Regions from separate parts of the Nonomuraea muscovyensis genome, predicted to be linked through region 3. Evidence: riboswitches for the same ligand, from Rfam matches in the RefSeq annotation. Region 3 holds a riboswitch; each other region holds the start of a gene.
The links. Region 3 has a riboswitch for thiamine pyrophosphate ahead of FHU36_RS02900 (FAD-dependent oxidoreductase). Riboswitches for the same ligand answer to the same signal wherever they lie in the genome.
Positions count from the first base shown of each region.

Region 1: it holds a riboswitch for thiamine pyrophosphate, as region 3 does, so the genes downstream of both, FHU36_RS13855 (purine-cytosine permease family protein) here and FHU36_RS02900 (FAD-dependent oxidoreductase) in region 3, are expected to answer to the same signal.
Region 2: it holds a riboswitch for thiamine pyrophosphate, as region 3 does, so the genes downstream of both, thiC (phosphomethylpyrimidine synthase ThiC) here and FHU36_RS02900 (FAD-dependent oxidoreductase) in region 3, are expected to answer to the same signal.

Region 1 covers NZ_JACHJB010000001.1:2,913,664-2,923,689, reverse strand. The annotation lists gene FHU36_RS13895 (sensor histidine kinase) at 1-826, opposite strand, end outside; gene FHU36_RS46310 (response regulator transcription factor) at 823-1,521, opposite strand; gene FHU36_RS13885 (hypothetical protein) at 1,628-1,795, shown strand; gene FHU36_RS13880 (DUF6412 domain-containing protein) at 1,800-2,021, shown strand; gene FHU36_RS13875 (YidC/Oxa1 family membrane protein insertase) at 2,094-2,741, shown strand; gene FHU36_RS13870 (ATP-binding protein) at 2,738-3,166, opposite strand; gene FHU36_RS13865 (sensor histidine kinase) at 3,319-5,187, opposite strand; gene FHU36_RS13860 (methylated-DNA--[protein]-cysteine S-methyltransferase) at 5,254-5,844, shown strand; gene FHU36_RS13855 (purine-cytosine permease family protein) at 5,952-7,286, opposite strand; TPP riboswitch at 7,277-7,389, opposite strand; gene FHU36_RS13850 (rhodanese-like domain-containing protein) at 7,429-7,752, opposite strand; gene FHU36_RS44355 (winged helix-turn-helix transcriptional regulator) at 7,749-7,901, opposite strand; gene FHU36_RS13840 (Fpg/Nei family DNA glycosylase) at 7,995-8,873, opposite strand; gene FHU36_RS13835 (TenA family protein) at 8,938-9,543, opposite strand; gene FHU36_RS13830 (GOLPH3/VPS74 family protein) at 9,567-10,026, shown strand, end outside.
Region 2 covers NZ_JACHJB010000001.1:3,083,223-3,093,248, forward strand. The annotation lists gene FHU36_RS14640 (AfsR/SARP family transcriptional regulator) at 1-30, opposite strand, end outside; gene FHU36_RS45590 (hypothetical protein) at 44-178, opposite strand; gene FHU36_RS14645 (hypothetical protein) at 396-1,079, opposite strand; gene FHU36_RS14650 (RNA polymerase sigma factor) at 1,076-1,636, opposite strand; gene thiC (phosphomethylpyrimidine synthase ThiC) at 1,844-3,553, opposite strand; TPP riboswitch at 3,545-3,660, opposite strand; gene FHU36_RS14660 (ABC transporter permease) at 3,708-4,451, opposite strand; gene FHU36_RS14665 (ABC transporter ATP-binding protein) at 4,448-5,200, opposite strand; gene FHU36_RS45595 (sensor histidine kinase) at 5,341-6,588, shown strand; gene FHU36_RS14675 (response regulator) at 6,563-7,210, shown strand; gene FHU36_RS14680 (DUF6745 domain-containing protein) at 7,316-8,398, shown strand; gene FHU36_RS14685 (DUF8820 family protein) at 8,409-8,861, shown strand; gene FHU36_RS14690 (response regulator) at 8,868-9,503, opposite strand; gene FHU36_RS14695 (sensor histidine kinase) at 9,611-10,026, opposite strand, start outside.
Region 3 covers NZ_JACHJB010000001.1:603,820-613,845, forward strand. The annotation lists gene FHU36_RS02880 (polyprenyl synthetase family protein) at 1-305, shown strand, start outside; gene thiE (thiamine phosphate synthase) at 337-972, opposite strand; gene FHU36_RS02890 (Rv2175c family DNA-binding protein) at 950-1,324, opposite strand; gene FHU36_RS02895 (NAD(P)/FAD-dependent oxidoreductase) at 1,355-2,518, opposite strand; TPP riboswitch at 2,576-2,690, shown strand; gene FHU36_RS02900 (FAD-dependent oxidoreductase) at 2,680-3,834, shown strand; gene thiS (sulfur carrier protein ThiS) at 3,885-4,085, shown strand; gene FHU36_RS02910 (thiazole synthase) at 4,078-4,833, shown strand; gene FHU36_RS02915 (RNA-guided endonuclease InsQ/TnpB family protein) at 4,883-6,073, opposite strand; gene tnpA (IS200/IS605 family transposase) at 6,096-6,512, shown strand; gene pknB (Stk1 family PASTA domain-containing Ser/Thr kinase) at 6,768-8,828, shown strand; gene alc (allantoicase) at 8,855-9,808, opposite strand; gene allB (allantoinase AllB) at 9,805-10,026, opposite strand, start outside.

The DNA of each region.
Region 1 (10,026 bases), 2.3 Mb from region 3:
CCACGAGGTTGCCCAGCGCCCGGCCGAGCGCCCCCGGGTCGGCCTCCACAGGCACGGCCCCCATCGCCTCGGCGGCCAGCCGCACCCCCTTGGCGCGGGCCAGCGGCTCGGCTCCGGCGACGGTGTCGGCCACCAGGTCGGCCAGGCCGATCCTGGCCCGCGAGAGCCGCAGCGCCCCGGCGTGGATGCGCGACAACTCGAACAGGTCGTCCACCATCGCCGACAGGCGCTCCACCTCCAGCTTGATCTGCCCGTGGTAGCGGGCGACGGTCGCCGGGTCGGACACCACCCCGTCCTCCAGCGCCTCGGCCATCGCCCGCATCCCGGCGAGGGGGGTGCGCAGGTCGTGGCTGACCCACGCCACCAGCTCGCGCCGCGCCTCCTCCAGGGCTCGCTCGCGGGCGCTCGCCTCCTCCAGCGTGTCGGCGATCGTCTGCAGCTCGGCGGGCAGCCCTCGGGGCGCGGTGAACGGCAGTTCCCGTACGGCGGCGACCAGCCGCCTGCTCTCCCCCACGACCCGCCTGGCCAGCGCGAACGCCACTCCCAGCCCCACCAGCCCGCCCACGGCGACGACGCTGAGCACGATGTCGCGCACCCGGCCCTCGATGATCATCATGAGCGTGATGGCCACCACGCCCGCCAGGGTCGCGACGACCGAGACCACCATCACCACGGCCAGCATCACGCCGATGGACCGCCTGCGCAGCGACCACGTCGCCCACACGCCGAGCACGGCCACCACCAGTCCGAGCCCGGCGGTGACCGCCACGATCACGCCCAGGTCGCCCATCGCGGCGGCCCGCGCGAGCCCGCCGAGGCCGGTCATCCCGGCGACTCCAGGGGCTCGTAGCGGTAGCCGACGCCCCACACCGTGACGATCCTGCGCGGCCGCGTCGGGTCGGGCTCGATCTTCTCGCGCAGCCGCCTGACGTGCACCGTCACCGTCGAGGAGTCGCCGAACGACCAGCCCCACACCTGGTTCAGCAGCGCCGACCGGCTGAACGCCTGGCGGGGGTTGCGCATCAGGTAGGCGAGCAGGTCGAACTCGCGGGCGGTCAGCGGCACCTCGCCGCCGTCCAGCCGTACCTCGTGGGCCCCCACGTCGACGACCAGGCCGGCGTCGCGCAGCACCCCCGAGCCGGCCGTGACGGACGCGCCACGCGCCCGCCGCAGCACGGACTGGACGCGCAGCGCCAGCTCGCGGGGGCTGAACGGCTTGGTCACGTAGTCGTCGGCACCCGTCTCCAGGCCCACCACGCGGTCGATCTCCTCGCCCAGGGCGGTCAGCATGATGACCGGGACGGGCCAGCGTTCGCGGAGCCTGCGGCACACCTGCAGCCCGTCGACCTTGGGCAGCATGAGGTCGAGCACCATGAGGTCGGGCGGCCGGGCCAGCGCCCGCCGCAGCGCCTCCGCCCCGTCGCCGACGCACTCCACCTCGTGCCCGTCGCGCTCCAGGTAGCGCGCCACCACCTCGGCCACGGTGGGATCGTCCTCGACCACGAGGATGCGCGTGTTCACCTCTTCACGGTACGGCCGGGCCACCCTGTGCCGACACCCGGGACGACACCCACGTCATCGGTTCGTAAGCCTCGCGGATCATGCCCACAGGACGTACGGTGGGCTCATGAGTCGAGTCGTCATGCTCGTGCTGGGCGCGCTCCTGGCGCTCTTCGTGCTGTTCAACTTCGTGCTGCCCATGATCATGGGTCTGCTGAAGGTCGCGCTGATCATCGGGGTGGTCGCCCTGCTGGTCTTCATCGCGGTGACCCTGGTCGGCAAGACGTCCCGCTGAGCCCGTGACCGCGTTCCTGCTCGACCCCTGGCTGATGGGCGTCACGATGGTGGCGGTCCTGCTGCTGGTCAGCTGGGCCGCCAGGCTGCTGCCGCTCGGCACCGCCGAGCCGTCCGGCTTCCCGCTGGTCTACGCCCGGCGCACGGCGTTCCAGCGGCAGCGCGATCCCGGCGCGGCCGGCCGGCCACGCCCCCGAGCGCCTTCCCCCTGCCCCGCTTCCCGTTAGCGGGGCTTCGTCTTCGACGAGCCCTGAGTCCGTCTTCCTCTGTGTGAAGACTTCCTCATGTCTGAAGGGCTCATGATCGATTCTCTTGTCACGTTCGTCGTCGGCATGTCCGGGGGCCACGCCGCCCTCGCCATCGTGCTGTTCACACTGGCCGTACGGGTGCTGCTGCTCCCGCTGAGCGTCCGGCAGGCGCGCAGCGCCAAGGTCAAGGAGCGGCTGGCGCCGGAGCTGCGCCGGCTGCAGAAGCGGTTCGGGCGCGATCCGCAGCGGCTCAGCAAGGAGGTCTCCGCGCTGTACGCCAGGGAGGGCAGCTCGCCGTTCGCCGGAATCCTGCCGGGGCTGGCCCAGTTGCCGTTCCTGTGGCTGATGTACCAGGTCGCCACGCATCCGACCGCGCTCGCCGGCCAGCAGTTGCTGGGGGTTCCGCTGGGTCAGCAGGTGGCCGGCGTGGTAGCCAATTACGGACTGATCAGTTGGCCATTTTCGGTCTTCGCTGTGATCATCGCACTGGTCGCACTGGTGGCGTGGCTGTCGTCACGGAAGATCCGCGCCACGCTCACGGAGGAGCAGCCCGAAACGCTGCGGAAGATCATGCCGTTGCTGCCGTGGGGCTCGGTCGTCGCCGCGGCGATGCTGCCGCTGGCCGCCGGACTGTACCTCCTGGTGTCCACGGCCTGGACCTTCGGCGAGCGCGCCGTGCTGGCCGCCCGCGTCGGCTAGCCGGCCTCTCTCAGGGCTGCGACGTGCCCGTTCATCGAGCCGTTGCCGTTGGGCGCGGACAGGATGGCCCACACGGTCGTCATCTCGCCGTCATGGCGAACGCCCCAGCTCTCGGCCACGTACTCGACGATGCCGAGCCCCCTGCCCCCCAGCGATGAGAGGGTGGGGCGGCCCGCGCGCGGCTCGGTGGCGGCTCCCCCGTCGCTCACCGCCACCTCGATCCGGTCGCCGCTGCGCAGCCACGCCACCTTGACCATGCCCGACGGCAACGGATGGGCGTGTCTCAGCGCATTGCTGAGCAGCTCGCTCACCACCAGTACGGCGTCGTCGATCGCGGCGTCGAACACGCCGAGATCCTGCAGGTCAGTGCTCAGACGCTGGCGGGCAACGGCGACGCTGGACGGCGCGTACGGCAGCAGCACCATGCTTGACACACCCACCTCCCCGTCTACCAGTGCCCCCCGCGGGAACACTCCCCGGTACGACCGAAATGCCCCGTTACTCAATCCCAGAAACCGCATCTCGATCACAGCTTGTACACATTGGACTGTAGGTCAGCACATCCGTGACCACCTCGTTACCGCATCGGTGTGTCGGATCCAGTAATGGAGGCGGTGCCGATGACGAGCCGCATCCGGGTGCCGCCGCCGTCGCGCGAGTGGGCGCTCACGTCGCCGCCCTGGGCCCTGGCCAGGCTCCGCACGATGTAGAGGCCGAGCCCGACACCGCCGAACCTCCTGCGGTCGCCGCTGTCGACCTGGACGAACCGCTCGAAGATCCGTTCCCGGTCCGGCGGGGCGATGCCGACGCCCTCGTCGTCCACGACGACCACCACCGTGTCGTCCTCCGGCCACGCCTCGACCCGGATCAGGCCGCCTGCCGGGCTGTACTTGAACGCGTTCTCCAGCAACTGGCCGAGCACGATCTCGGTGGCCAGCGCGTCGCCCCGGACCGGCGGCAGGTCCTCCGGGACGGTCACCTCGACCCGGTGCCGGTCGGACAGCTCGGGCAGGCCGAGCGTCGCCGCGTGGATGCGTTCGGTCAGGTCGAACGCCTCGACCCGGACCTTCAGCTCGTCCGCGCCGGCGCGGGAGCCGAGCAGCAGATGGTCCATGAGCCGTCCCAGCGACCGGGCCCGCTCGGCGATCGTGTGGACGGCGGAGCGGCGCTCGGGGTCGGTCAGCTTGTCCCAGCGCGCGTCCAGTGTGCTGGCGAAGCCGCGCACGATCGTGATCGGGGTGCGCAGCTCGTGGCTGGTGGTGGCCAGGAAGAGGTCCTTGGCCTCCTCCAGTTCCTTGGCCTGGGTCACGTCGCGGAAGTCGACCACCACCTCGCCGGTCTCCTCGATCTGGGCGCCCACCACGTCCAGCCAGCGCCCGTTCGGCAGCCGGAAGGTCAGCTTCTCGCCCGGCCCCGGCAGCGCGAACGGCGGCGGCAGGTCCAGCACCGCGTCGGCGGGCAGGGCGGTGAGCTCGGTCGCCGCGGGGTTCCACCGGATCACCCGTCCCTCGCGGTCCAGCACGGCGATGCCGTCGGCGCTCGCGTCGAACAGCGCCCGCTCGTGGGCCCGCTGGCGGATCGCCTCCTGGTAGGCCATCGCGTTGCCCACGGCGATCCCCGCGTGCCCGGCGAGCAGTTCGAGCAGCTCCAGCTCCAGGTGGCCGGGCCGGCCGTCGGCGAACAGCGCGTACAGCGCGCCGTAGGGGCGCCCGCCCACGGCCGCGAGACCGAGCGCGATGGTGTGCAGTCCGGACAACTCGGCCCAGACCAGTTCGCCGAGGCCGCCGGACTCCAGCAGGACGGTCCGGCCGGTGCGCAGCAGCTTGCCGACGAGGCTGGTGCGCAGATCGGCCGTCGCGCCCTTGAGCGTCTCGGGCAGCCGGTGGGTGCTCACCAGGCGCAGGCGTTCGCCCTCGATGAGCACGAAGCCGCCCGCGTCGGCGCCCGTCAGCTCGGTCAGGCTGGCCGCGATCCGGTCGAGCACGGCCGACAACTCCAGCTCGGCGTTGATGTCGGCGACCACGTCGGTCAGCCGGCGCACGAGCTGCGCCCGGCGCGCCACGCGCTCGCGGGCCGCCTCGTCGGCCTCGGCGGGGTGGTGTTCGCAGACGTAGCCCACCACCGAAGTGCCGATGACCAGCGCGCTCGTGTCGACCCGGACGTCGATCACGCCGCCGTCGCTGCGTAACCGCCTGGTCTGCAGCCTCACCTGACCGCCCGTGCGCACGCGTTCGAGCACCGCGTTGTGCTCGGCCGTCAGCTCGTCCGGCACGATCGGCGCCCGGCGGCCCAGCATCTCCTCGGCTGTCCAGCCGAAGAGCCGTTCGGCCGCCGGCGTCCACACCAGGACGGTCTGGTCGCGGTCGAGCGCGATCAGCGCGTTGGGCGAGGCGGCGAGCACCGCACGGGCGATCTCGTCGTCACTGCCGGCCCACTCGTCACCCACATCTCCATAGTGCCCGTGGCGAGGTGCCTGCGTCGTGCGATCCGTCCGATACGCTGCGGTCACGGCTTGCGACGGGAAGAGGGTGAGGGGATGGCGGGCGGCGACATCGATGCTCTGCTGCGGGTCACCTCGCCCACCTACCGCGGACAGTCGCCCCCCGACATCGCGTTCGGCACCTACGACGGCGCCGTCGGCAGGATGGTGCTCGCGGTGTCCGGCAAGGGCCTCGTGGCGTGCAGCTACGACGACGAACACGTCGTCTTCGAGCGGGTGTCCCGGCACGTCGGCACGTTCATCGGCCCCGACGCCCGCCGGCTCGACCCGGTGCGCCGGGAGCTCGACGCCTACTTCTCCGGCCGGCTGCGCGCCTTCGCCACACCGGTCGACCTGGCCCTCGCCACGCCGTTCGCGCGCACGGTGCTGCAGAAGACGATGGCGGTTCCCTACGGCACGACGGCCACCCTCGACGCGATCGCCGAGCGCATCGGCCGGCCGCGCGCGCTGCGGGCGGTCGGCAACGCGCTCAGCTCCAACCCGGTGTGCGTGGTGGTGCCCTGTCACCGCGTCGTCCCGGGCGACGGCGCGCTCGGCGACTACGCCGGAGGCACCGCCGCCAAGCGCCACCTGCTCACCGTCGAGACGCGCGCCCTCGCCTGAACACCGCGCCGCCCTGAACGCCGCGCCGTTCTGAACATCGCGCCGCCCTGAAACACCGCGCCGTTCTGAACATCGCGCCGCCCTGAAACACCGCGCCGGGCTGGTCGTTAGCGTCGGCGGGAGCGGGCGACCACGCCCACCGCCAGCGTCACGAGCGCCGCCACCAGGGCCGCGCCGAGCGCGCCGTTCATCCACGGCTGCCGGGTGAAGCCGATCGCGTCGCGCACCGCCCCCCACAGGGCGTCCCACTGCCCGACGGTCGGCGTCGAGGTGGTCAGCCAGTACGCGGCGAAGCCCAGGGCCCAGGGCAGCAGCATGGACCAGCGGGCCGGCGCGTCCTCCGCGGTGTTCCACCCGAACGCGCCGCCGAGCACGAAGTAGTCGACGGCCAGCACCGCGAACATCGGCACGAACACCGCCCCGATCACGCTGAGGAAGGCCCCGTAGGACGTCACGTTCACGAGCAGCGCGATGCCGATCGTCAGCACGCCCACCGCGATGGAGAAGACCCTCCGGTCCACCCGCGGCATGAGGTTCTGCAGCGACACGGTGGTGGAGTAGACGTTCGCGAACGACTGGTCGGTCTCCCGCAGCACGAGGACGGCGAAGAACAGCGCGCCGAGCGGCGCCGCGACGAACGGCCCGAACACCGCCGTGCTGTCGGCGCTCACCGCGGCCGACCCGGCGATGGCCACCGCGTAGACGCCGAGGCCGAGGCAGGCCACCTGGGCCAGCGTGTAGCCGCCGACCACACCGGTGAACGCCGCCGTGCTCGACCTGGAGTGCCGGGCGAAGTCGGCGGCGAGCGGCACCCAGGAGACCGACAGCGCGATCACGTAGTCGACGGCCGGCGCGAAGGCCGCCCACGAGCCGCCGGTCTCCGGTTGCGCCGTGCCCAGGAAGTCCACGGCGAACCAGATCATCGCGACGACGACGGCGATCGTCACGTAGCGGCGCAGCACCCGTACCGCGCCGAGCGGCCAGATGCTCAGCGCGGTCGTGAGTACCCCGGCCACGATCACCCACACGGCGTACGGCACCGTGGGGCCGAAGATGGCGCTCGCGCCCATGGCGATCACCCAGAGCTCGAAGGCGCCCCAGCCGACCATCTGGACGATGTTGAGCACGGTCGGGATGTACGACAGCCTCGCCCCGAACAGGCCGCGCAGCAGGACCATCGCCGGCTGCCCGGTCTGCGTGCCGGGCACGGCCGCCACGCCCACCATGGCCGTGCCGATCAGGCTGCCGACGAGCGCGGCCGTCAGGGCGGCCGCCAGGCTCAGCGGGGCGTCGCCGAGCGGGTTGATCAGGAACAGCGCTCCCGAGAAGCCCAGGAGGCTGACGCCGAGGTTGGCCCACAGGGCGCCCTGGTCGAGCAGCCCGAGGGTCTTGGGGGGTTCTCCTTCGAGGGTCAGCGGAACCTCGTCGGCGACGTGCGCCATCGCACTCTCCCTACGCCGGCATTACCCGGACAGGTTCATGCGGTCGGCAGCGGCGGTAGCTGCCCTCTCAGCCCGGTTGCCCCGAGCTCCCGCGGGTGTGTGTATCGCCCGAATTATGACACTAGATCGAGTTTGTCACTAGTCAGGCGACAAAGGGAGGTTGGCCCGTCTCGCTGACCATCGGCCTGCGGACGAACTCCCACGACTGCATGCCGCCACCGACGTTGACCGCCTCGCGTCCCAGGTGGTTCAGCCAGGCCGCCACCTGCAGCGACCGGCCGCCGGACCGGCAGACGACGTAGACCTTGCGATCCTCCGGCACCTCGGCGACCCGGCCCTGGATCTCCGACATCGGGATGTGCACCGCCTCGGGAGCGTGACCGGCCACCCACTCCTCGCGCTCGCGCACGTCGAGCAGGAAGGCGTCGGCGGGGACCTGGTTGGCCTCGATCTCAGGAACCGTCATGTGTCCATCATCTCGCGCCCGCGGTCGTAGGCGGCACGGGCGGCCGCGATCTCCCCCTGGTGCTCCTCGGGCCAGGTGACCAGCGCCTTGATCGTTTCGTGCAGGGTACGGCCGAGCGGCGTGAGCGCGTAGTCCACCCGGGGCGGCACGACCGGCGACGCGGTCGAGGATCTGGCGGACCTCGCAGCCCTCTCGGGTGTCCCACTGCCGGACGTCGTAGGCGTCGTCGGCCTCGGTGCCGCTCATTTGAGCAGACGGGACAACCGCCGGTCGGCGAGGGGTTTGCCGCCCGTCTGGCAGGTGGGGCAGTACTGCAACGAGGAGTCGGCGAACGACACCTCCCGGATCGTGTCGCCGCACACGTCGCAGGGCTGCCCAGCCCGGTTGTGCACCCGCAGCCCCGACTTCTTCTCCGCCTTGAGGTCCTTGGCCGCCAGCCCGTGGGCCCGCTCGACCGCCTCGCGCAGGGTGGTGACGATGGCCTCGTGCAGGTCGGCGATCTGCGCGTCGGTGAGCGTGGCGGCGATCTTGAACGGGGACATCCGGGCCACGTGGAGCACCTCGTCGGAGTAGGCGTTGCCGATGCCCGCGATGATCTTCTGGTCGCGCAGCAGGCCCTTGATCTGGGTGCGGTTGCCGCCGACGATGCGCTTGAGCGCGTCGACGGTGAAGGCGTCGTCGAGCGGGTCGGGGCCGAGGGCCGCGATGCCCGGCACGGTGTCGGGATCTTTGGTGACGTGGACGGCGAGGCGCTTCTGTGTGCCCGCCTCGGTCAGCTCGAACCCCGGCGCGAGCCCCGCGTCGTCGGGCGCGAACCGCACGCGCACGGCGAGTGGGCCCTTGCCCGGGCGGACCGGCTTGGCGCCCGACAGGTCGTCGCGCCAGCGCAGCCACCCGGCCCGCGCCAGGTGGATCACCAGGTGCAGCCCGTCGCAGTCGAGGTCGAGGAACTTGCCGTGCCGCGCCACGCCGGTGACGGTCAGCCCGCCGAGCGCGCCCACCGGCGGGTCGAACGTCTTGAGTGCCTGGATCGCGAGCACGTCGACCGCCAGGACCGTGCGGCCCACCGCCCGCTCCCGCAGGAAGGCGGTCAACGACTCGACTTCGGGAAGTTCCGGCATGTCACCAGGGTACGGGTCGGCCTCGGCAATCCACAGCCTGTGGACCGTCGGCGACGACGTGCCGTCAGGGCACGTCCCAGAACGCCAGCTCGTGCCGCATCCCCTCGACGAACAGCGCCTCCGCCCGCGCGGGGTCCGGGGCCGCCTCGTCGATCATCTCCCCGATCCGCGCGGCCAGCGCCGCGAAGCCCGGGTCGGCGTAGGTGTCCACCCAGGCGCGGTACCGCGGCTCGGCGGGCGGGTTCTCCGCCAGCTTCCCGCCCAGCATCGAATAGCCCCACATGCAGGGATAGAGGGCTGCCAGCCCCTCCCCGTAGTCCGTGGCCGACTCCAGCAGGAACGCCGTGTACGCCGCGCAGGCCGGGCCCTTGCGCGCCCCCTCCAGGTCGGCCCCGAACTCGGCCGACATCGACCGGTGCAGGTCCAGCTCGTCGTGGAACGTCGCGTGGGCCAGGTCCACCAGGTCGCCCACGTGCCCGTCGGGCGCCTGCCAGGCCAGCCGCGCGAACACCCGCACGTAGTCGAGCAGGAACAGGTAGTCCTGCTCCAGCCACGACCGGAACACCGGCTCGGGCAGGTCGCCCCGCCCGATGCCCACGACAGTGGGATGGGCGAGCTGCTCCCTCAGCAGCGGAAGACCGACGGCGTGCAACTTCTCCGAAAGACCCATGAGGGCACGTTAATGTCAAAACCATGACTGTGACGATCGCCGAGGAACTCCTGCTCCTCGCCCTCACCGAGGACGACGGCAAGCTGCTCATCTCCGGCACGCAGCTCGACCCGGCGCTGGCCGGGGCGATCCTGGCGGAGCTGGCCGTCAACGAGCGGATCGAGCTGTCGGCGAAGAAGGTGTCCGTCCGCGACGCCACCCCCCTCGCGGACGCGGAGCTCGACGCGACCCTGGCCCGCATGGCTGAGGAGCGCAAGGAGCGCAAGCCCGTCTGGTGGGTGCAGAAGCTCTACTCCGCCAAGCTCCGCAACCGCCTGCTGACCAGGCTCGCCGACACCGGGGTGCTGAGCGAGCAGCGCGGCAAGGTGCTCGGCGTCTTCCCCACCACCCGCTGGCCGGAGCTCGACGGCAGCGTGGAGGCGCAGGTCAGGGAGCGCGTGGCGGGCGCGCTCGCGGGCACCGACCCCGACCCGCGCACCGCCG
Region 2 (10,026 bases), 2.5 Mb from region 3:
CCGGGGCGGCTCGTCGGTGGCGTGGGGCAAAGGGACATGGCGATCAGGCCGGCCTGAGCGTCCAGAAGTGGTTGTCGTCGTGGCCCGAGACCGGCTCGGCCGGGGCCGCGGCGGCGGGAACGGGGGATAAGACGGTCAGCACTGCGGCGGCCAACAGCACGACTCGACGGGTCAACACGCGAACTGGTTCCTCAGTCATGAACATGTGTCCGGAAGCGCTGATCAACTTACCGGGAAATGACCAGATCTGTGGGGGTTCCCGGAACAGCGCGTGGGCGCCGGTCGCAGGCCAGGATGGGGGCGCGGGCGAAGCGGCCGGCGGGTGTTCAATCTCGGCGCCTGTCGCCGGGCGGGGCACGGTAGGCGGTGCCGGCTGCCGTGCCCCCTGGCGGCAGTCAGCTACCCGCCGGCGGGTACGCCTCCGGGTTCTTCTTGGGGTCGGGCATCTTGTCCCAGGACGGGTCGTCGATGACCTTGCAGGGCTTGACCGGCCCGGTGACGATGTAGCCGCTGAATTCCCACAGGGGCCTCGGCTTCTCCGGGCCCGAGGTCTGGTCCGCGTTCTCGGTGAACTCCATGACGGCGGTCTGCCCCGCCTTGACGAGCTGCGGGTTGATCCGCAGCTCGCCGCCGCCCAGCTTGAACGCCTTGCCGTTCGGCGAGTTCTCGATCGCTTCCCGGATCTTCCTGTGCACCTCCGGGTCCTTGCTCTTGAGCTCCTCCTTCGAGAACGTGGGACCGGCTTCGGTCTGCCCGCGCTCGGGGGCGCAGCGGGTGCCGGGCTTGGTGTAGGAGACGTCGGCGGTCAGGCCGACTGCCGCCAGGTCCTTCTCCACCTGGGCCGGATCCCTGAACTCGATGATCTTGAGGGTGATCGTGCCGTCGGTGTTCTTGGTGACCGCGTAGGCCGGAGTCTCCGATCCGCTCAGGAACGGCACCGTAAGGGCCGCGACCGCCGCGAGCCCGGCCACCGCCGCCCCGGTGATCAGCCGCCGCCGCCTGCCCCGCCGGTGCCGGTCGTTGTTGCGAGCCACGATCTCGTCCTTGAGCTCCATCAGCACGTGCTCCTTGTAGTTCACTGAATTCCTTCCAGGACGAAGGGGGCCATCTCTGGCACGGTTCTGAGCGCGCGGCGGGCGCGGTGCAGTCTGGCTCTGGCGGCCCCGTGCCGGATGCCCAGAGCGGTGGCCGCCTCGCTGATCGTGAGCTGGTCGATCACGACCAGTTCGATCATGGCGCGATCACCGTCCGGCAGTCCGGCCATGGCCTGGAAGGCCCGTCTGGCCAGGCTCTCCGCGTCGATCCGCTCTTCGAGTTCGGTGACGTCGTCGGAGTCGAGCGGTCTTCGTCCGCCCACCCGCTCGGCCAGTCTCGTCTCCTTGAACGCCCGCCGCCGCTCGGCCGAGAGGGCGTTGCGAGCCACGCCGTACAACCAGGCGATCTCGCTACCGCGGCCTGGCCGGTAGGTGTGGGCGGAGTCGAGCACCGCTGCGAAGACCTCCGCCACCAGGTCGGCGACCGTGTTCGGATCGGCGACCCTCCGGGCGAGGAACGACGTGATCGCGTCGACATGGCGTCGGTAGAAAGCTTCGAAAGCTTCCGGGTCTGTAGCGATGTCGGCCTGTTTGCGACGCACCAGCCGTACCCCCTTCGTCGTTTACACCCCTTCTTGGTCAGCAACGGGAAAAGTGTTATGAGAGTGAATGAACTGCCCGGCTTCTGGTGCCCTGGGTTCGATGGAGCCGGGGCGGCCAGGTCCCCTACCTGGCCAAGCGCCGTAGCGCGCGGGCACGACACCTCTTCAAGGTCACAGAGTTCCGCGGCGCTTCACCGGGCGTTCGCCTCAGGTGTCGGCGAGGGGCAGGTAGACCGTGCCGCCCTGGTCGCGGAACTGTGCCGACATCTCGGACATGCCGGCCGTGAGCGCCTCGGAGTCGGACAGGCCGTGCTCGTCGGCGTAGCGGCGGACGTCGTGGCTGATCTTCATGGAGCAGAACTTGGGCCCGCACATGGAGCAGAAGTGGGCGGTCTTGGCGGGGGCCGCGGGCAGCGTCTCGTCGTGGAAGGAACGGGCGGTGTCGGGGTCGAGCGACAGGTCGAACTGGTCCTCCCAGCGGAACTCGAACCGGGCGTCCGACAGCGCGTCGTCCCATGCCTGTGCCAGGTGGTGCCCCTTGGCCAGGTCGGCGGCGTGCGCGGCGATCTTGTACGTGATGACGCCCGTCTTGACGTCGTCCCGGTCGGGCAGGCCCAGGTGCTCCTTGGGGGTGACGTAGCAGAGCATGGCCGTGCCGTACCAGCCGATCATGGCGGCGCCGATGCCGGAGGTGATGTGGTCGTAGCCGGGCGCGATGTCGGTCACCAGCGGGCCGAGCGTGTAGAAGGGGGCGTCGTCGCACAGATCGCGCTGCAGGTCGACGTTCTCCTTGATCTTGTGCATCGGCACGTGGCCGGGCCCCTCGACCATCGTCTGGACGGCGTGCTCGCGGGCGATCGCGGTCAGCTCGCCCAGCGTGCGCAGCTCGGCGAACTGCGCCTCGTCGTTGGCGTCGGCGATCGAGCCGGGCCGCAGGCCGTCGCCCAGGGAGAACGCCACGTCGTAGGCGGCGAAGATCTCGCACATGTCGGCGAAGTGCTCGTACAGGAAGCTCTCGCGGTGGTGCGCCAGGCACCAGGCGGCCATGATCGAGCCGCCCCGGGACACGATGCCCGTCTTGCGGCGGGCGGTCAGCGGGACGTACGCCAGCCGCACCCCGGCGTGCACGGTCATGTAGTCGACGCCCTGCTCGCACTGCTCGATCAGCGTGTCGCGGTACACCTCCCACGACAGGTCGGCGGCCACCCCGCCGACCTTCTCCAGCGCCTGGTAGAGCGGCACCGTGCCGACCGGGACGGGCGAGTTGCGGATGATCCACTCGCGGGTGGTGTGGATGTCGCGGCCGGTGGACAGGTCCATGATCGTGTCGGCGCCCCACCGGGTGGCCCAGGTCATCTTCTCGACCTCCTCCTCGACGGACGAGGTGACGGCCGAGTTGCCGATGTTGGCGTTGATCTTCACGAGGAAGTTGCGGCCGATGATCATCGGCTCGCTCTCCGGGTGGTTGACGTTCGCGGGGATGATCGCCCGGCCGGCGACCACCTCGTCGCGGACGAACTCCGGTGTCACGCCCTCCCGGACCGCGACGAACTCCATCTCCCGGGTGACCTCTCCCCGGCGGGCGTAGGCGAGCTGCGTCACGGGCGCCCCCGCGGCCCGCAGCGGACGCCGGGCCGCGCCCCGCCAGGCGTGCTCGTCGCGGGCGGCGGCGCTCGGCCGGCCGTCGTCGACCGGCTGCACCGGCCGCCCGTCGTAGCCCGTCACGTCGCCCCGCGCCAGGATCCACTCCTCGCGCCGGGCCGGCAGGCCCCGGGTGACGTCGGTGGTGGCAGCCGGGTCGGTGTACGGCCCGGACGTGTCGTACAGGCGGATCCGCTCCCCGTTGGACAGCAGCACCTCGCGCGCGGGCACCCGCAGGTCACTGGTGTAGATCTTGGAAAAGCGCGCGCCACTCATGCGGCAACTCCCTTCGCCGGCATTACCCGGAGCAGGTTCTGGCGGTCGGCGGCTGATGGATAGCCGTCCTCTCAGCCCGGTCACACCGGGCTCCCGCGTTGGACCCGATCAACGTAACCCGGCCTCCGGAGGGACGCAACAGCACCGCCGACGGTCAGGCCGCCTCCCTGCGGACGGCCCGCGCGACGCCGCCGGCCGCCGGCAGCACGATCCAGCACAGCACGGAGACGGCCAGCCGGGCGGCCTCGCCGCCGGTCATGGCGCCCGCCATGAGGGGGGCGGACGTGCTGCCCAGGTCGAGCCAGCCGGCCAGGGTCTCGCCGAAGGAGCCGAGGCGGGCCACGGCGCTCCACAGGATCGAGGCCGACAGGCACACCACGATCGCGGCCGGCGCGTTCAGCAGCAGCATGCCGAGGGCCAGCCCCATGGCGACCACGAGCACGTTCCCGGCGGTCCAGCCGAGGAGGGCGGCGGGCGAGACCGACCAGTCGGCCGGGACGTCACGGACCCCGGCGGTGAGCGCGGTCACCGGCACCGCGACCAGCATCGCGAACACCGCCGCCACGACGGCCGTGACCAGCGGCGGCAGGCACTTGGCCGCCAGCACCCGCACGCGCCGGGGTTCGAGGGCGAACGTGGTCAGCACGGTGCGGTGGCTCCACTCGCCGGTCACCGACAGGATGCCGAGCACGGGCAGCAGGGTGCCGAACCCGATCCCGGCCGTGCCGACCAGCTTCTCCAGGCTCGGCCCGGCGACGGCGCCCCGGGCGGCGACGGCGGCGACGGTCAGCGCGACCAGGATCGCCGCCAGCGTCATGCCGCTGCGGGTGTCGAACAGCTTGCGGGTCTCGACCGCCACCAGCCGGCCGAACGGGACGCCCCCGGTGACGGCGCTCATGCCGCGCTCCCGTCAGCGCTCAGAGCGGCGTCGAGGCCGGCGCTCCGGTCCGCGCCCGTGGTGAGGTCGAGGAAGACCTGTTCGAGGGTGCGGCCGTCGCGGCGCAGCTCGGCGACGGTGCCCCGGGCCAGGACGCGGCCCCGCGCGATCAGCACCACCTGGTCGGCGACCTGCTCCACCTCGTGCAGCAGGTGCGAGCTGAGCAGCACCGCGCACCCCGAGGCGGCCAGCTCGCGCAGCAGGCCGCGCAGCCACCGGATGCCCTGCGGGTCGAGCCCGTTGGCCGGCTCGTCCAGGATGACCGCTCTCGGCTCGCCGAGCAGCGCGTGGGCGATGCCGAGCCGCTGCCGCATGCCGAGCGAGTAGCCGCCGAACCGCCGCCCGCCCTCCGCGGCGGTCAGCCCGACGAGACGCAGCACCTCGTCCACCCGCGACCTCGGCAGGCCGAGCGTCATCGCGCCGAGGGTCAGGATCTCCCGCCCGGTGCGGCCGGGATGCTGGGCTCCGGCGTCCAGCAGCGTCCCCACCTGGAACGCCGGCCGGTCCAGCTCCCCGTAAGGCCTCCCCAGCACGGTGGCCGAACCGGACGTGGCCCGGGACAGCCCGACCAGGACGCGCAGGGCCGTCGACTTGCCGGCGCCGTTCGGCCCGAGGAACCCGGTGACGCCGCCCGGCTCGACGGTGAACGACACGTCGTCCAGCGCCCGGACGTCCTTGTACACCTTGCTGACATGCTTGAACTCGATCACGGGTGCAAGTCCACCGGATGCGCGCCGGCCCGTCATCGGACCAGGGTCCCGCCCGGACGGCCCGGCGTAGACCTGCGGCCATCCGGGTGTCGACCCAGGTCGCTAGGGCGGTGACCCGCAGGTTTCCTAGGCTGGGCGTCGTGCACGACCGTACGGAGGACGAGGCGCGCCCGGAGCGGTGGGCCGGCCTGGCGCGCTACCTGTCGGCCGTGGTGCCGATGCTGTTCCACGGCGGCATCATGGCCTGGGTCGCGTTCCGGGAGCCCGGCCGGCTGACGGCCCTCCTGGTGGACGTGGGGCTCGGCGTGGCGGGGCTGGCCCTGCTGGCGGGGTGGCGGCGGTGGCCGCTGCCGGTCGCGCTGGCGACTGCGCTGCTGACCGCGTTCTCCAGCACGGCCGTGGGCCCGGCCTACGCCGCCTACGTCTCGCTGGGCTCGCTGCGGGGGTGGCGCCCGCTCGTTCCGGCAGCGGCCGTGTCCTTCGCGTGCCTGGCCGTCAGCGCCACCTCGCGGGGCATCGACCAGGTGGCCGTGGTCTCGCTGACCGGCGGCAGCACGATCCTCGCGGCGCTGACCGCGCTCGGGCTGTACCTGCGCGGGCGCCGCGACCTGGCGGCGTCCCGGCGCGAGGCGGCGTTGGCCGCGCGGCGCGCCGAGCGGCAGCGGATCGAGCAGGCCAGGCTGGCGGAGCGGGTGAAGATCGCGCAGGAGATGCACGACGTGCTGGCCCACCGGATCTCCCTGCTGTCGATGCTCGCGGGCGGCCTCGCGTACCGGACCGACCTCGGCGCGCAGGAGACGCGTGAGCTCGCGCTGGCGATCCAGGAGAACGCGCACCAGTCGCTGAACGAGCTCCGGGCAGTCCTCGGGACGCTGCGGCGTGACGACGGCCCACCCGAGGACGGCCCGGGCGGCGCGGACGGCGCGGGTGACGTGGGCGGCGCGGGCGCGGGTGGGCCGGAGGCGCCGCAGCCGACCCTGGCCCAGCTCGGCGCCCTGTTCGACGAGGTGCGGGCCGCCGGCCAGCGGGTCGAGGTGGCCGACAGCATCGAGGGCCGCGAGCTGCTGCCGCCGCAGACCGGCCGGCACGCGTACCGGATCGTGCAGGAGGCGCTGACCAACGCGCGCAAGCACGCGCCGGGCAGCCGGGTCACGGCCGAGCTGGGCGGGCGGCCGGGCGGCGGCCTGCGCATCCGGGTGAGCAACCCGGTGCCGCCCGGCGGGCCGTCCCCGGGCCCCGGCGGGCGGCTGGGGCTGGTCGGTGTGGCCGAGCGGACCCGGATGGCCGGCGGCAGCCTCAGCCATGCTGTGCAGAACGGGTGCTTTGTCCTCGATGTCCGGCTGCCGTGGGAAGGTGTGCGACGTGATCCGACTCCTGGTCGTGGATGACGACCCGATGGTGCGCACCGGACTGCGCCTCATCCTCGGCGGCGAGCCCGACCTGGAGATCGCCGGTGAGGCCGGTGACGGCCGCGAGGCCATGGCCGCGATCCGGGAGCTGCGGCCGGACGTCGTGCTGCTGGACATCCGCATGCCCGTCCAGGACGGGCTGGTCACCACCGAGCTGCTGGCCGGACGGCCCGACCGGCCCAGGATCCTCGTCCTCACCACCTTCGACGCCGACGACATGGTGCTGCGCGCCCTGCGGCTGGGCGCGGACGGCTTCCTGCTGAAGGACACGCCGCCGCCCAGGATGGTGGAGGCGGTGCGCGCGGTGGCCGCGGGCGAGCCGGTGCTGTCGCCGAGAGTCGCCCGGCAGGTGATCGCCGCGGCCACGGACGGGCACGGCCGGCGGCGCCCGGAGGCGGAGCGCGAGCTGGCCCGGCTCACCGAACGGGAGCGCCAGGTTGCGATCGAGGTCGCCCGGGGCAGCTCGAACGCCGAGGTCGCCGCCCGCCTTCACATGAGCGTGGCGACCGTCAAGGCCAACATCACCCGCATCTTCGCCAAGCTGGAGACCGACAACCGCGTGCACGTCGCCATGAAGGTGCGCGACGCCGGCCTCCTCTGAGCACGCCCCCGTGAACACGCGCCGGAACGGTGCTGGACAGACCTTCCGGCCATCTGTCACCATTTCCCACATGATCGTGAGAAAGGACAACGCCACCCTCGTCTGGTGAGCGTTCTCGTGCAGCGGGAAGCTGCCGCAATCCACGAAGAATGGCTGGGCCAGGCGTTGTCGACGCGGCCCGCCGACCGTCCGGCCGCAGAGGCGGCCATCACCGGCCTGTACGACCTGATCGGGCTGGCCCCACCGCGCTTCCACTGGGTCTCCTCACCGGCCGTGGCCGTCGCCACGCTCCCGCCGGGGGTGCGCCCGCGCCCGTCGGAGGCCGTGGAGAGGCTGCCGGACTGGCCGCTGCCACCCAGGTTCCGGGCCGCCGTGAACGCGCTGTGCCGCGAGATCGACTCGCGGCTCACCCCGGCGCAACGGTCCGTCGACCAGGTGATCCGCCAGCGCGTGCGCCTCTCGCTCACGCGATCGGCCGCCAACGTGCTCCTCATGCAGCTCACAGCCGCGCACGGCGCGCCGGCCCAGCTCGGGAGCTCCTGGTACGGGACGCAGTGCGTCTCCTGGGTCGCCCACTACGACGCCCTGCGCCGGATCGGCGGCGTGGAGCTCCCGCCCGGCCCGGCCGGGCGGCTCGGCCTGTGGGCGGCGGCCGCCCGCTCGTGCGGCTGGTGGTGGCCCCGCGAGGGCGTGTGCGTCGTGTCCGAGCGGCCCACCGCCGTGCACACGGAACCGTGGGGCGACGCCGGCGAGGTCCGGCCGCACCACGCCGACGGCCCCGCCGTCCGGTACGCCGACGGCTGGGAGGTGCACGCCTGGCACGGCACCCCGGTGCCCCCCTGGGTGATCAACGATCCCGGCGCCGGCCGGATCAGCCGCGAACCGGACGCCGAGGTCAGGCGGTGCGCCATCGAACGCGTCGGCTGGGGGCACTTCGTCGACCGGGCCGCGCTGCGGCTGGTCGCCGACGCTCCGGACCCCGGCAACCCCGGCGCGCGGCTCCGGCTGTACGACCTGCGCGCGGACACGAGAGTGCTCTTCGTGGTCAACGGGTCGGTCGAACGCGACGGAACCCGCCGCCGCCACGGGCTCACCGTGCCCGGCTTCCTCACCGACCCCGTCGAGGCCGCCGCCTGGACGTACGGCCTGACCGCCGAGCAGTACTCCCTTCTCGCCCGACGAACCTGAGGTGACCACCATGAACCTGACCACCGTCCCTTCCCCGCCCACTACGCCCACCACGCCCACCATGCCCACCACGCTCGACCACCTGGAGCGGTCGATGCGCGTCCCCGTCGTCGACGGGCTCCAGGCCCAGGGCGACCTCCTCGTCATCCCGCTGTCCGTCGTCGCGCCCGCCGTCGGCGTCTGGGCGGGCGCCGGCTGGACGGACGTGCCCCCCGAGGGCGTCGAGCTGCTCCGGTCCGGCGCCGGCGGCAACCCGCACACGCTCCTCGCCGAGCCAGGCACCTGCCGGTGGACCACCACCGTGCGGGACCCCGACGTGCTGGCGATCGGCGTCTTCGAGGCCACGGCAGTCGCCTACCTGCTGCATCCCGAGCACGGGGCCGTGGGCTGCGCGCCGGGCACGTACGTGGTCAGGCGGCAGCGCGAACGTGACGGCCACCGGGCCCGCCTGGTCGCCGACTGAGCCGGCTCACTCCACGGTGAGCAGGCCGCGCTGGTAGGCCACGGCGACCGCCGCGGCCCGGTCGTTGACGCCGAGCTTGGCGTAGATGTGCAGCAGATGGGTCTTGACCGTCGCCTCGCTGATGAACAGCCGGGCCGCCGCCTCGCGGTTGGTGGTGCCCTGGGCCACCAGGCGCAGGATCTCCAGCTCGCGGCCGCTCAGCGGGTCGGCGGGCCGGCGTACCTGGCCCATCAGCCGGGTGGCGACGGACGGCGACAGGACGGCCTCGCCGCGGGCCGCCGCCTCGACGCCGCGCGCGAGCTCCTCACGCGCGGCGTCCTTCAGCAGGTAGCCGGTGGCCCCGGCCTCGATGGCGGGCAGCACGTCGCTGTCGGTGTCGTAGGTGGTGAGGACCAGCACGCGGGCCCGGACACCGAGCCGCGCCAGCTCCCTGATGGCCGTCACGCCGTCCATGCGGGGCATCCGCAGGTCCATGAGCACGACGTCGGGGTCGAGGGCGCGGGCGAGGTCGACGGCCTGCGCGCCGTCACCCGCCTCGCCGAGCACCTCGAAGCGCGGGTCACCGGTGAACATGCCGCGGATGCCGTCGCGGACGATGGGATGGTCGTCGACGATCAGCAGCCGGATGGGGGTGTCAGACAAGGGCGCTCTCCTTCGGCGGCCACACGATGGTCCCAGGCGCCGCGGTGTCCGGCACAGTGGTGTCAGGCGCAGTGGCGTCAGGTGCAGGGATCTGCGGTGCCGCGACTTCAGGCATCCGCGCGTTCCCCCGGCACCGCCGGGACGGCCGCGGAGATCGCGGTGCCGCCGCCCGGCTCGCTCTCGATCTCCAGGGTGCCCGCCAGGCGGGTGACCCGCTGGCGCATCGAGGTCAGGCCGTACCCGCCGCCGTCGCGGGCGCGCACCGGGTCGAACCCGGCCCCGTCGTCGCGCACGTCCAGGCTGACCAGGTCCTCCATGTACGACAGCGTGACGGCGACCCGGCTCGCCCCGGCGTGCTTGGCCACGTTGGCCAGCGCCTCCTGGGCCGTGCGCAGCAGCGTCCCCTCCACCTCCGGATGCAGCGGGCGGACCGGACCCGTCGCGGTGACGTCGGAACGTACGCCGTGCAGCTCGGACCACTCGGCGGCGACCCGCGCCAGCGCGTCCGGCAGGGGGGCCGACT
Region 3 (10,026 bases):
AGCCGGCCGGCGACGACCTGCGCGAGGGCAAGCGGACGATGCTCGTGGCCCGCGCCCTGGCCGCCGCCTCGCCGCAGCAGGCCGCGGCCGTGCGCCGCCTGCTGGGCGACCCGGGCCTCGACGACGAGGGCGTGGCCGTGCTGCGCGGCGTCATCGAGGACACGGGCGCGCTGCGCGAGTGCGAGGAGCTGATCACCGACTACCTCGGCGAGGCGCTGGCCTGCCTCGACAAGGCCCCGCTCACGCCGGAGGCGCGTGCGGCGCTGGCCGAGCTCGCCGTGGCCGCCACCTCGCGCAAGACCTGACGCGACCCGGCTCGCTCAGCCGCCGGTCGGCTCAGCGGGCCAGGCGCTTGGCGAACTCGGCCGCCGCGGCGCCCGGGTCGTCGGCCTCGGTGATCGCCCGCACCACGACGACCCGCGTGACCCCGTGGGACATGACCTCGTCCAGGTTGGCCAGGTCGATGCCGCCGATGCCGAACCACGGCCGGTCGGTGCCGAGCGATGCCGCGTGCCGCAGCAGCGCGGGCCCCGGCGCGGACCGGCCGGGCTTGGTGGGCGTGGGCCAGATCGGGCCGCAGCAGAAGTAGTCGACGCCCTCCTCCACCGCGGCGGCGGACGCCTCGGCGGTGGAGTGGGTGGACCTGCCGATGAGGACGTCGTCGCCGAGTATCTCTCGCGCGACCCTCACGGGCAGGTCGTCCTGCCCCAGGTGGAGCACGTCGGGCCGGGCGGCGTGGGCCACGTCCGCCCGGTCGTTGACCGCCAGCAGCCTGCCGTGCCGGTCGCACGCGTCGCGGAACACCTCCAGCAGCGCGAGCTCCTCGCGCGCCTCCAGCCCCTTCTCGCGGAGCTGGACGATGTCCACGCCGGCCGCCAGCACGGCGTCGAGGAACTCGGCCAGGTCGCCGCGTTCGCGACGGCCGTCGGTGCAGAGGTAGAGCCGGGCGTCAGAAAGCGAGGGCCTGGGCACGCCGCTTGACCTCGGTATGACGACCGGCCTTGATCGCCTGGACGGGCGACCCCGGCAGCGAGTCGTCGGGGGTGAAGAGCCAGCGCAGCGCCTCGACGTCGTCGTATCCGGCGTCCTGCAGCACGGTCAGCGTGCCCGGCAGGCCCTTCATCACGTCCTTCTCGTCGATGAAGACCGCGGGCACCTGCGGCCCACCGCCGCCGCGGCGGACGCCGAGCAGCTTGTGGTCCTTGAGGAGTTGCTTGGCCCTGCCCAGGGACAGCCCCAGGCGCTCGGCCACTTCGGGAAGAGTGAGCCACTCGTCGACGAGCTGGTCGGTCTCCCGGTCGATCTGTGCAACAGAAAGCGTCACGGAACCACAACTACCACATGCCACGCTGGCTCAAACAACACAATCTCGTAGCGAAATATCGGGATCTACCAGGCGGTTCGCGTCGAGCCGCCGTCCGGCCTCCATGAGGCGGCGCCCCTGGACCAGGTCGCGCGGCCGGTCGACGGTCAGCACGGCGGCGAGCGTGTCGTCGCCGGTCAGCCAGACGGCCGACCACTTGCCAGCGGGCTCGCCCCGGTACAGCAGCCGGTCGGCGGCCTCGCGGTGACCGGCGTACTGGAGCATGTGGCCGAACTGCTCCGACCAGAAGTACGGCACCGGGTCGTAGACGGCCTCCTCGCCGAGCAGGGAGGCGGCGGCCACCTCGGGCGCGCCGAGCGCGGTGTCCCAGTGCTCGACCCGCAGCCGGGCCTGGTAGCGGCGCGACCACCAGGCGGCGCAGTCGCCGACGGCGACCACCCCCGGCAGCGAGGCACGCAGGTGCTCGTCGGTGACGACGCCGTTGTGCAGGTCGATGTCGGCCCCGGCCAGCCACTCGACGGCCGGGCGGACGCCGATGCCGGTGACGACCACGTGCGCCGGCACGAACTCCCCGCCGACCAGCTCGACGCCGCCCTCCTCGACCGAGGAGACCATCGTCTCCAGCCGCAGGTCGATGCCGTCGTACCAGCTCAGGGTGCGGGCGCCGACCTCGGCGCCGACGGCGTGCGCGAGCGGCGCGGGGCCGGCCTCGATCACGGTCACCTCGCAGCCGACCCGGCGGGCGGCGGTGGCCACCTCGGCGCCGATCCAGCCGGCGCCGATGACCACCACGCGGGCGCCGGGCACGAGCCTCGCGCGCAGCTCCAGCGCGTCGTCGAGGGTGCGCAGGACGTGCTGCGGACCGTCGCCCGGCACCGTGATGGGCTCGGCGCCGGTGGCGATGACCAGGCCGTCGTAGGCCAGCTCGCCCTCGGTGGTCTCCACGACGCCCGGCCGCAGCGCCTTCGCGCCGACGCCCGGCCGGAAGTCCACCCGCAGCGCGGCCGCGTCGAAGTCGACGAAGCTGGAGTCACTGGCGCCCAGCAGGACGGCCTTGGACAGCGGGGGGCGGTCGTAGGGGCGGTGGCGCTCCTCGCCCACGAGGGTGATCGCGCCGTCGAACCCGCCCGCCCGCAGCGCCTCGATGCTCCGCACACCCGCCAGGCCCGATCCGACCACCACGACATGGTTCACGGTCAAGACCATAACGGGCCGGTGCCGGCGTGTCGCAGCGAGGGCTTAGGGTGGAGGCGTACGACGCGCGGGAGTCCGGCCGCACCGGGCTGAGAGGAAGGCTGCACGGGCCTTCGACCGCAAGACACCTGATCCGGATCATGCCGGCGAAGGGAGCGCGCATGGAAGTGATCGTGGGCGGCGGGATCGTCGGGCTGACGATCGCCTGGCGGCTGTCCCGGGCGGGACGCGCGGTGACCGTGGTGGACCCTGCTCCCGGCACGGGCGCCTCGCACGCGGCGGCGGGCATGCTGGCGCCGGTCAGCGAGGTCACCTACACCGAGGAGCCGCTGCTGCGGCTCGGCGTCGCCTCGCTGGGCAGGTGGCCGTCCTTCGTCGCCGAGCTGACCGCCGACGCCGGTCTGGACGCCGCTTCGCACGCCGGCGGCGGTCCGGGCGTCCCGGCGGCCGGGCGGGCCGGGCTCGGTGTGGACCTGCGGCACGACGGCACGCTGGACGTGGCGTTCGGGGCCGACGACCTGGCGGCGCTGGACGAGCTGGCGGAGTTCATGGCCAAGCTGGGGCTCGCGGTGGAGCGGCTGACCGGCCGCGAGTGCCGCCGTCTGGAGCCCATGCTGGCGCCGTCGGTGCGCGGCGGGCTGCTCGCGGCCGAAGACGCGTGGGTGGACCCGCGCCGGGTCACGGCGGCGTTGCTGGCCGCCCTGGAGCGGCGCGGCGTCCCGCTGGTGCGCGCCCGGGTGACGGGACTGCTGCGCGAGGGCGGCGCGGTCCGCGGGGTGCTGCTGGACCGCGCTCCGGACGAGCTGCGGGCGGACGGCGTGGTGCTGGCGGCCGGCGCGTGGAGCGCCGAGCTGGCCGACGTCCCGGTGCGGCCGGTCAAGGGGCAGATCATGCGGCTGCGCTCCCCCGAGCCGCTCCTGAGCCGGTGCGTGCGCGGCACGGTGCACGGCGCGTACGTCTACCTGGTGCCGCGCGGCGACGGCGAGCTCGTGGTGGGGGCGACGCAGGAGGAGCTGGGGTTCGACACGCGGGTGACGGCCGGCGGCCTGTACGAGCTGCTGCGCGACGCCCGCGAGCTGGTGCCCGGGGTGACGGAGCTGGAGGTCGCCGACGTGGTGGCCGGGCTGCGTCCCGGCACGCCGGACAACATCCCGTACATCGGCCCGAGCGGCACCCCGGGGCTCACCCTGGCCACCGGGCACCACCGGGGCGGCGTCCTGCTGGCCCCGCTCACGGCGGCCATCCTGCTGGGCGAGGAGCCCGAGCTGGCGGCCCTGTGCTCCCCGTCGCGGACCACGGCCCGGCCCGCCGGGTGACCCTGTGCCCCCCGGGCCGGGGCCCGGGGCTCCACCCTCAAGGAGTTGGGATGAAAGTGACGATCAACGGCGACGCCCGCGAGGTGCCCGACGGCACGACCGTGGCGCAGGCCGTACGGATCCTGACCGGCGCCACCAGCGGGGTGGCGGTGGCCCTGAACGACGAGGTGGTGACGCGCGGCACCTGGGACTCCACGCGGCTGCGCGACAGCGACCGCGTCGAGGTGCTGACGGCGGTGCAAGGTGGATGACCTGATCATCGCGGGCGAGAAGTTCTCCTCGCGGCTCATCATGGGCACGGGCGGCGCCCCCTCGCTGGAGGTGCTGGACCAGGCGCTGGTCGCCTCCGGCACCGAGCTGACCACGGTCGCGATGCGACGGCTCGACCCGGCGGCGCGCGGGTCGGTGCTGGACGTGCTGCGGCGGCGCGACATCAAGGTGCTGCCCAACACGGCGGGCTGCTTCACCGCGGGCGAGGCCGTGCTGACCGCCCGGCTGGCCCGCGAGGCGCTCGGCACCGACTGGGTCAAGCTGGAGGTGATCGCCGACGAGCGGACGCTGTTGCCCGACCCCATCGAGACGTTCGACGCGGCGGAGCGGCTGGTCGCCGACGGGTTCGTCGTGCTGCCGTACATCGGCGACGACCCGGCCCTCGCGCGCCGCCTGGAGCAGGCGGGCTGCGCGGCGGTCATGCCGCTCGGCGCACCGATCGGCTCCGGGCTCGGCATCCGCAACCCGCACAGCATCGAGCTGATCGTCGAGGCGGCCTCCGTGCCGGTGGTCCTGGACGCGGGCATCGGCACGGCCAGCGACGCCGCGCTCGCGATGGAGCTGGGCTGCGACGCGGTGCTCCTCGCCACGGCGGTCACCCGGGCGCAGCGGCCCGACCTCATGGCGACGGCCATGCGCGGCGCCGTGCAGGCGGGGCGGCTCGCCCGCCTGGCCGGGCGCATCCCCCGCCGCCGCCACGCGGAGGCGTCCTCACCGATGACCCCTTGACGCGCTCCCCGGGATGAATCCCGGGGATTCTCGCCCGTGCCGCGTGGGCTCACGCGGCACCTGGAAGGCTTCCTCGTTCACCGGGCCGCGCCACCGCACGCGGTGGTCCTACCTGCCCTCCGGAGGCGTTTAGCCTCTCCGCCCGTCCGTCGGCGAGAATGTTGATCGCTGCGTTGACGTCCCGGTCGTGGACCGTCCCGCAGACACAAGCCCATTCCCGGACACCGAGCGGCATCGCCTCAGCGATCGCGCCGCACTCCGAGCAGAGCTTGGAGGACGGGAAGAACCGGCCGATCCTCGCGAAGTCCCGCCCATACAGCTTCGCCTTGTACTCCAGCATGGCCACAAAAGACGACCAGCCCGCATCGTGGACGCTCTTGGCCAGCTTCGTGCGCGCGAGCCCGTTGACCGCCAGGTCCTCCACGAACACCGCTTGGTTGTCGCGGATGATCTGTGTGGAGGCCTGGTGGTGGAACTCACGGCGCGCGTCGGCGACCTTCGCGTGCTGGCGAGCGACCTGGAGCCGCGCCTTGGCCCGGTTCTTCGATCCCTTCTCCTTACGCGACAGCCTCTTCTGAAGTTTGCGGAGCTTCTTCTCCGCGTGGCGCAGGAAGCGGGGCGAGCCGATCTTCCGCCCGTCGGCCAGAACCGCGAAATGCCCCAGCCCCAGATCGATCCCCGTCTCGGCCTCGGCCTCGGGCAACTCCTGCTCGGCGATCTCGACCACGAACGAGGCGAAATACCTGCCTGCCGCGTCCTTGATCACGGTCACGCTGGACGGCTCGGACGGCAACGCCCGCGACCAGCGCACCGCAACATCGCCGATCTTCGGCAGGGACAGCTTCTCCCCCACCTTGAACCGGGCGTTCCTGGTGAACCGGATCGCCTGCCGCAGGTCCTTGCGCGACCGGAACCGGGGCGGGGCGGCCTTGGGACCCTTGCGCCTGCCGCTGATGCCGGCGAAGAAGTTGCGATACGCCATGCAGGCGTCCGCGAGGGCCTGCTGGAGCACCACTGCCGACACCTCGCCCAGCCACGCCCGCTCCGGGTGCTGCTTGGCGTGGGTGATGACACGCTTGGACAACTCTCCGTCACTGATGAACGGCAGTCCCTCGGCGTGGGCGTGGCGGCGCAACGCGAGCGCGTCGTTGAACACCACCCGCGCGCACCCGAACGCCTTCGCCAGCGCGATGCGCTGGCCGGGGGACGGGTCCAGGCGGAAGGAATAGCGCAACTGCACGACCACATCCTAGGGTTGGCTTATGGCCGGACACAGCGATATCAGAACCGGAAGACATTGCGTATTCCTGCTTCATGCCCACTTGGTTTTCGTGACGAAATTCCGGCATCCGGTCTTCACCGACACTCATCTGACTCGCCTGGAAGAGATCACGCGGTCGGTGTGCGCGGACTTCGAGACCGAGTTGGCCGAGTTCGACGGCGGGGACGATCACGTCCACCTGCTGGTGAACTTCCCTCCCAAGGTCGCCCTGTCGAAGCTGGTCAACAGCCTCAAGGGCGTCTCCTCACGCAGACTGCGCCAGGAGTTCCCCGAACTGGCCGCCCACTACTACCGGGCCAACAAGCTATGGTCGGGCTCGTACTTCGCCGGGAGCGTCGGCGGCGCCCCGCTCTCGATCGTGCGCCAGTACATCGAGCAGCAGAACCGGCCGGTCTGACCGTGGTGACCCCGGTCCGCCTGGCGGCGAATCGACTGTTCCTGCCCCGCTCCGTGGGAGAGTCCGTTTCACCCCCGGCCTGAAGGCCGGAGCACTACGGACGAATCCGGTAGCGGGCGGCACGCCGGGCCTGCGCGGGGCCTGCCCCGCCGGGGTCGCGGGCGTTCCAGGCCCGGGTCGGACGAGGGCCACGGCTCGGCATCGTTTGGGATGGTCAGGACGTGCCGGGCCTCAATCGCCCGTAAACTCGGCGACGTGGACACGACGACTGCGGACGCCCTCGTCGGGCGGCTCCTCGATGGGCGCTACCGCATCGAGTCCCGCATCGCGCGGGGCGGCATGGCGACCGTCTACCTCGCGCTCGACGTCCGGCTCGACCGCACCGTGGCCCTGAAGGTCATGCACCGGTCGCTGGCCGAGGACCCGTCGTTCGTGCGCAGGTTCATCGGCGAGGCCAAGTCCGTGGCCAGCCTGTCCCACCCCAACGTGGTGGCCGTCTTCGACCAGGGGACCGACGGCGACGTGGTCTACCTGTCGATGGAGTACGTGCCGGGCAGGACGCTGCGCGACATCCTGCGCGAGCGGGGCAGGCTGCCGGCGCGCGAGGCGCTGGAGATGGTGATCCCGGTGCTCGCGGCGCTGGGCGCGGCCCACCAGGCCGGGATGGTGCACCGCGACGTCAAGCCGGAGAACGTCCTGCTGACCGCCGACGGCCGGGTCAAGGTCGTGGACTTCGGCCTGGCCCGCGCGATCGAGGCCTCCGGTCAGACCCGCACCGGCATGATGATCGGCACGATCGGCTACATGTCGCCCGAGCAGGTGACGACGGGCGCGGCCGACGCGCGCAGCGACGTCTACTCGACGGGCATCATGCTGTTCGAGCTGGTGACCGGCCAGCCGCCCTACGACGGCCAGACGCCGATGTCGGTGGCCTACCGGCACGTCCACGACACCGTTCCGGCGCCGTCGTCGCTGGTCCCAGAGGTGCCGCCGCAGGTCGACGCGCTGGTCGCGCAGGCCACCGCCCGCGAGCCCGGCGACCGTCCCGCCGACGCGACCGCGATGCTGGTGGCGGCCGTCGAGACGCACCGCCTGCTGCCCCGGCTGACCGACCCCGCCGCGTCCCGCACGCAGCACTCGCAGCCCTACCGGCAGCAGCCCCCCTCGTCCCCGTCACAGGCGTCCCCGTCACAGCCGTACCCGTCGCAGCCGCACTCGGCGCCGCAGTACCCGTCGCAGCCGCACTCCGGCGCGCACTCGCTGCCGCAGCAGGCTCCCCAGCCGACGCGGACGATGCCGGCGACCGGGGCCGGCCCGGCTGCCGGCCTGCCCGGTCACACGCTCGTCCAGCCGCGCGCCGAGGCCCCGGCGCCGCAGGGGCGCCGGAGGGTGCTCCGCTCGACGTGGGTCCTGGTCGCGCTGGCCGCGGTGATGGTGGTGGCGATCGCGGCGACGGGCGTCTACTTCTCGCAGACCCGTTCGGTGACCGTGCCGAGCGGGCTGGTCGGCAAGAACGTCGTCGTGGCCGAGCAGAACCTCACCTCCCGCGGTTTCAAGGTGCGCCAGGCGCCCGGCCAGTACGACGAGAACGTCGCCGAGGGCCTCGTGCTCAGCACCGACCCGGTCTCCGGCAAGGAGGTCGACACCGGCACCACGGTCACGCTGGTGCCGTCGCTGGGCCCCAAGCGGGTGCTGGTGCCCAAGGTGCAGGGCCTGACCGAGAGCGACGCCCGGCTGGCGATCGCCAAGGCCGGCCTCACCGTGGGCACGGTCAGGCGGCTGCCCAGCCAGCAGGTCGAGCGCGGCGCGGTGATCCGCACCTCGCCGCAGGTGGGCGAGAAGGTCAGGGAGGGCTCGAAGGTCGGCGTCTTCGTCAGCGCCGGCCTGGTGATGCCCGACGTGGCCGGCATGACCAAGAACGAGGCCGCCGCCTACCTGCAGGAACAGGGCTTCCAGGTGCAGGTCAACGAGGTGGACGACGACGCCGAGCCGTGCACGGTCATCGCGCAGTCGCCCACGGCCAAGACCGAGGTCGACAAGGGCTCGATGGCGATGGTCACGGTGGCGCGCTGCACCGACGACTTCTGGGGCTGGTTCAACCGCGGCGACGAGGACGACGAGGCGCGTGACGACCAGCAGTTCGCGCTGGTGCCGCAGGTGATGGGCAAGAACGTCAACGACGCCAAGCAGGAGCTGGAGCAGCTCGGCTTCAAGGTCAAGATCCGCCGGCTGGGCAACGGCGGCGTGGTGCGCTTCCAGCGTCCGCTGCCCAACAGCGAGCGCCCGCCGGGTTCGCTCGTCATCCTCTGGCACTAGGCCGGTCAAGGCGGGGTGGCCGCGCCTCAGGCGAGGTGGCCGTGCAGCCGCACCCTGGCCAGCCCGCCGTCGGGGAAGATGTCGACCCGTACGTGCGTGACCGGCTCCGCGGGTGGCAGGCGGAAGCGGTGGGGGGTGTCGGGCTGGAGCCTCGTCCGGGACAGCAGCTCGATCTCGCGGTCGCCGTCGCCGGCGGGCCGGCCGGTCAGCGACACGGCGGCCGGGGCGTTGAAGATCAGGTTGGTGGTGTCGATCTCGGCCAGCCGGACGACACCGGGCCCGGCCAGCCGGATGACGAGCCAGTCGTTGCCGTCGTCGCGGCGGCGGGCGGTCTCCCAGCCCTCCGCCTGGTGGCGGGCCAGGCCGGGGGCGATGACGTTGTTGGGCGAGGAGTAGAACTCGTCGGAGCAGGCGGTGACCAGGCCGCCGTTCTGCAGTGCGGCCAGGTCGAGGCTGAGGCCGTCGTACAGCGACAGGTCGGGACGCGCCTCGCCGTGGACGCGCAGCCGGGCGACGCCGCCGTCGGGGTAGGCGTTCAGCCGCACGTGGGTGTAGCGGCCCGGGTCGGTCACGGGCAGGTGGTGCTCGGCGTCGCCCCGCAGGGCGGTGCGGGGCACGATCTCGGTCCAGACGGCCCGTTCGAGCTCCGCCGGTGACGGGTGGCCGTCGGCGGCCGTGGCGTCCACCGACGCGTACGGCGGGTAGTTGCCTTTGAACCAGGCCGTGTCGATGACCACGCCGTGGACGACGCCGGGCAGGCCCAGCCGGACGATCGCCCAGTCGTGGCCGGGTTCGCGGCGGCGCCGGGTCTCCCAGCCGTCGTACACCTGGCCCTTGCCGCCGAACGTCTCGGCCTGGAAGCCGGGCCGTCCGGGGCGGATGAGGCTCTCCTTCTCGGCGAACGACTCGTCGCTGGCGGCCACGACCGAGCCGCCGAGGGTGCGCAGGGCCAGGTCGGGCAGGGACGTGAAGGCGGTCATCTCCGGCTCTCCGAACACTGCTCGCCGAACAGGAACACGCCGTGCGGCTCGCCGTCCACCGGCCTGCCGCGCAGCCAGGTGGTGAGGACGGCGCCCCGGAGGGTGCGGCCGTGGTAGGGCGTGACGGGGTTGCGGTGGTGGAGCCGGCGGGCGTCCACGGACACGGTGGCGCCGGGGTCGAAGGCGACCAGGTCGGCGTCGGCGCCCGGCACGATGGC